2 regions of the Bacillus siamensis genome follow, and region 2 is predicted to be linked to the other one. Evidence: predicted binding sites of a transcription regulator. Region 2 holds the regulator's gene; the other holds the start of a gene.
What was found. Region 2 encodes NrdR, which represses ribonucleotide reductase genes. Its sites were predicted from a motif close to AACACNATATATNGTGTT; they were not measured.
Positions count from the first base shown of each region.

Region 1: the regulator NrdR is predicted to act here: its motif matches at 1,607-1,624, upstream of nrdI (class Ib ribonucleoside-diphosphate reductase assembly flavoprotein NrdI).

Region 1 is NZ_CP155579.1:1,799,530-1,801,988, forward strand. Features, by position in the region: gene miaA (tRNA (adenosine(37)-N6)-dimethylallyltransferase MiaA) at 1-470, shown strand, start outside; gene hfq (RNA chaperone Hfq) at 510-731, shown strand; gene ABDB98_RS08910 (YmzC family protein) at 827-1,102, shown strand; gene ABDB98_RS08915 (hypothetical protein) at 1,185-1,400, shown strand; gene nrdI (class Ib ribonucleoside-diphosphate reductase assembly flavoprotein NrdI) at 1,660-2,052, shown strand; gene nrdE (class 1b ribonucleoside-diphosphate reductase subunit alpha) at 2,012-2,459, shown strand, end outside.
Region 2 is NZ_CP155579.1:2,717,702-2,720,160, reverse strand. Features, by position in the region: gene speD (adenosylmethionine decarboxylase) at 1-361, shown strand, start outside; gene nrdR (transcriptional regulator NrdR) at 611-1,069, shown strand; gene ABDB98_RS13260 (replication initiation and membrane attachment family protein) at 1,180-2,459, shown strand, end outside.

The sequences.
Region 1 (2,459 bases), 920 kb from region 2:
AAAACAATACGCGAAGAGTCATCCGCGCGCTCGAAATTCTGCACATATCGGGCAAAACAATGTCAGAACATCTTAAAACCCAAAAACGGGAGCTGCTTTACAATGCGGTGCTCATCGGTCTTACAATGGACAGAGAAGTGCTGTACGGCCGGATTAACGAGCGTGTTGACCTGATGATGGAAGCCGGCCTTCTTGAGGAAGTCAAGCGGCTGTATGATATGAATATTCGGGACAGCCAATCGATTCAGGCGATCGGCTATAAAGAGCTGTATGAATATCTTGATGGAAAAGTGCCGCTTCCTCAGGCCGTGGAGCAATTAAAACAAAATTCAAGACGTTATGCGAAACGCCAGCTGACCTGGTTTCGCAATAAAATGTCCGTTTCATGGACCGATATGACGCCGCCTGTTGATCTTGAACAGAAAAAAAAGGAAATTTTCGAGTGTATAGCAGGAAAACTGGAAATTTAATCGAAACAGTATTGTATTGAGAACCAAGGAGGACGAAACATGAAACCGATTAATATTCAGGATCAGTTTTTGAATCAAATCCGAAAAGACAATACGTTCGTCACAGTATTTTTACTCAACGGCTTTCAGCTTCGCGGCCAGGTAAAAGGCTTTGACAACTTTACCGTCTTACTCGAAACGGAGGGGAAGCAGCAGCTTATTTATAAACATGCCATCTCCACGTTCGCCCCGCAAAAAAACGTTCAGCTTGAGCTTGAATAAACTTTTGTCAAAGACCATGAACAATGGTCTTTTTCTATGCGCATCTGTATATTGCCGGCTGTATATCGGCAACATAAAAGGGGGCTTGGAAAACAATGTTCGAAAGTGAGAATGAACTGAGAAGAATCAGGATAACGCTCGTCTGGATCGCTGTGTTTTTGCTGTTTGGAGCATGCAGCAATCATGAAACGGTGGTGACGGATGATGACGGCGGCTCGGCGGATGCCGAACCGCAGACAGAAGGCACGGTGCAGCTGGAGCATAACCAATTCGGCGTCGTCGAAGACGGTTATTTAAAAATATATCGTTACAACGAAAAAACAAATAAAGTCGAACTGAAAAAAGAAACGACGTTAGATGAGCTTGAATAAATTTCACAAGCTTTCGAATTTACAAAGCGGGCCGCACAAGCTACACTAGGTACTGACATTGATCATGCAGAGGGTGAGACGATTGAAACACAAGGTGATAATCAACCATTGGGAAGAAACCTGTGAAGATGATTCCTGCTATGAATATGGAACCAGCATCATTGTTGACGGCAAAGAACTGCTCAGAGAGGCTTCCATCACAAGCGCTCTGAAAGCTGTGCTGAAAGAAATCGGTGCTGATGCGGAAATAGAAGAGACCGTTGAAAGCGAAAAAAAATGTGATTCTTACAAAAAATAAGAATAAAAGTCTAGACTACTAAGCAGTTTTTTTTCATGTTATGATAGACATCGGCTTACACATGACACCTTGAGTAGGATGAGAGATGATTCTCGTTCTGCTCTCTTTTTTGGGCGTTAATCGGGGCAGAACCAAGGTCCGCTCTTTCAAAAATATGAACTTTTTATAAATCGATCTCAATATGTTGTGTTTTTCTGAGAGGTTAGTATACTATATATAGTGTTAAGAGATTCATTATTTTTGATAGGTCGTGATAAGGATGGTTCAAATCATATTTGATTCAAAGACAGGGAATGTTCAGCGTTTTGTGAATAAAACAGACTTTCAGCTGATCCGCAAGGTGGATGAAATGGACCACGTGGACACTCCGTTTGTTTTGGTCACCTACACGACAAACTTCGGTCAGGTACCGGCATCAACACAATCATTTCTCGAAAAATACGCCCATCTCTTATTAGGAGTCGCTGCGAGCGGCAACAAAGTATGGGGCGATAACTTTGCAAAAAGCGCCGATACCATTTCAAGACAATATCAGGTGCCGATCTTGCACAAATTTGAACTCAGCGGCACAGCGAAAGACGTTGAATTGTTTACTCAGGAGGTAGAAAAAGTTGTCACAAAACCAAGTGCCAAAATGGATTCAGTTAAATAACGAAATTATGATCCAACAAGATGGAAAATTCCAGTTTGATAAAGATAAAGAGGCTGTACATAGCTATTTTGTTGACTATATCAACCAAAACACAGTTTACTTTCACGATTTGAAAGAGAAGCTGGATTATTTAATTGAAAACCAATACTACGAAGAAGAATTCTTAAGCCTGTATTCTTTTGAAGACATTAAAGAAGTGTTTAAGACAGCTTACGCAAAGAAGTTTCGTTTTCCTTCCTTCATGAGTGCGTTTAAATTCTATAATGACTATGCTTTGAAAACGAATGACAAAAAAAGAATCCTCGAGCGTTACGAGGACCGGATCTCAATTGTTGCGCTGTTCTTCGCAAACGGCGACACAGAGAAAGCGAAAGAATATGTGAATCTGATGATCAATCAGGAATATC
Region 2 (2,459 bases):
CGTCATCTCCGAGCTGTGGGGATGCGATTTTGATAAGCTCAATGACATGGATTTTATTGAAAAAACGTTTGTAAATGCTGCTTTGAAATCAGGAGCTGAAGTGCGCGAGGTCGCATTTCACAAATTTGCACCGCAAGGCGTAAGCGGAGTCGTTATTATCTCTGAGTCACATTTAACGATTCACAGTTTTCCTGAACACGGATATGCAAGCATTGATGTTTATACTTGTGGAGACCTGGATCCTAATGTGGCTGCTGATTACATTGCGGACGCATTACATGCAGATACAAGAGAAAACATTGAAATACCGAGAGGAATGGGGCCTGTACAGATTAAACAGGCACAAGCGAAAGTACTGTAATTTTCAAAACGCAAACACAAGGGAGCTAAGCTGAAAAAGCCATTACGCGCTTTGAAGCTGATGCTCCTTTTCTAATGTAAAAAAACAGCATTGCTTTTTCTTTAAGCAATTTTTTTGTAAAATAGAGAAAGATAAGGCCGGTCTATCGGCTCTCCCAACACAATAGGCTCATCCTAGATACGTTGGCGGGCATTTACCGGAAGCTTGCGAACCGCATTACAGCAATGAAACAGATGGGAGCTGATCCAATTGAAATGTCCTTCATGCCAGCATAACGGTTCCCGCGTACTTGATTCACGGCCTGCGGACGAAGGGAAATCAATCCGCAGAAGGCGGGAGTGCGAAGCCTGCCATTACCGCTTCACTACATTTGAGAAGTTTGAAGAGATGCCTCTGATCGTCGTGAAAAAAGAAGGCGTCCGGGAAGAATTCAGCCGTGAAAAAATGCTGCGCGGATTAATTAAAGCCTGTGAAAAAAGGCCCGTTCCTTTAAAAACACTTGAAGACATGTGCTTTGACATTGAAAAAGAGCTGCGAAACCAAGGCGTATCTGAAGTCAAAAGCGAACTTGTCGGAGAAATGGTGATGGACCGGCTGGCGAAAATAGATGAGGTGTCTTATGTCCGCTTTGCCTCGGTCTACCGGCAGTTTAAAGATATAAACGTGTTTATTGATGAATTGAAAGATTTAATAAAGAAAGAGCGCTAAAGAGCTAAGAGATGATGTCTGGCTCTTTTCTCATGAGCAAAATTGGCATTTGATACATGACGGAAACGGTGTAAAATGAGAGTAGAAACATATCGGAAGGTTTGAGAATCATGGCTGACTATTGGAATGACGTATTGCCTGTAGATCCTTATACGGTCAAAAGCCGTTCGCTTCTTCAGGATGTCGACAGACAGGTTTTGACACATCTGTACCAGCCGCTGATCGGTTCATTTGCATTCTCTCTGTATATGACTTTATGGGGGGAGCTTGAGCAGAACCGTTTGTGGGGAGCTGAATCCACGCACAGACAGCTGATGGGCATGATGCAGGCAAATTTAAAAAAGATTCATCATGAACAGGGGAAGCTTGAAGGAATCGGGCTGCTGAAAGTGTATATCCGGGAGTCCGAGCAAAAGGAACGGATGTTTATTTATGAGCTGCTGCCCCCGCTCAGACCGAATGATTTTTTTGAAGACGGCATGCTGAATGTCTTTCTTTATAACAGAGTCGGTAAAACGAAATACCAGCAGCTGAGACAATTTTACACGCATCCTTCCGTCGGCGCGGATGCAAGGGAAATTACGCGTCCGTTTAATCACGCCTTTGCCTCTTTTCAGCCGAGCGAATGGAAAATGACGCCGGATATGGAAGAAGCGATGAAGCTCCCCGAGGACTATGAGACGGCGTCTGTCGGACAAGCGCCTTCCTATACGGTGACGGAGGAAGTGTTTGATTTTGAGCTTTTCATGGCGGGACTGTCAGAAACGATGATACCGCGCAAATCAATCACGCAGGACGTGCGGGAGAGCATTAAAAAGCTTTCATATTTATACGGAATAGATCCTATCTCCATGCAGCACGTCGTCATGACCGCAATTAATGAACAAGATACGATAACGGCCGAAGCGCTGAGGAAAGCGGCCAGCGACTGGTACCAAATTGAAAGAGGCGGGAAGCTTCCGGAACTGATTGATAAAACACAGCCTGTCCGTCTGCGGGAAAACAAGACGGAAAAGGACGATTCATTGAATGCCGAACTCATTGCACAGCTTGAGACCATATCACCGAGAAAGCTTCTTCAGGACATTGCGGACGGGACCGAGCCGTCCAAAGCAGACCTGCAGATCATCGCCGATATTATGTTCGAACAGAAGCTTGAGCCCGGTGTCACCAATGTGCTGATTTATTATGTCATGCTGAAAACGGATATGAAGCTGTCCAAAAACTATATTCAAAAAATCGCCGCTCACTGGGCCAGAAAGAAAGTAAAAACGGTCCGGGAAGCAATGAAGCTCGCAATAGAAGAGCACAGGCAGTATCTTGATTGGGCGGACGGGAAAACAAACGGCGCGGCGCGCGGCAAAAAAACCGTCCGGGAAGAAAAGCGCCC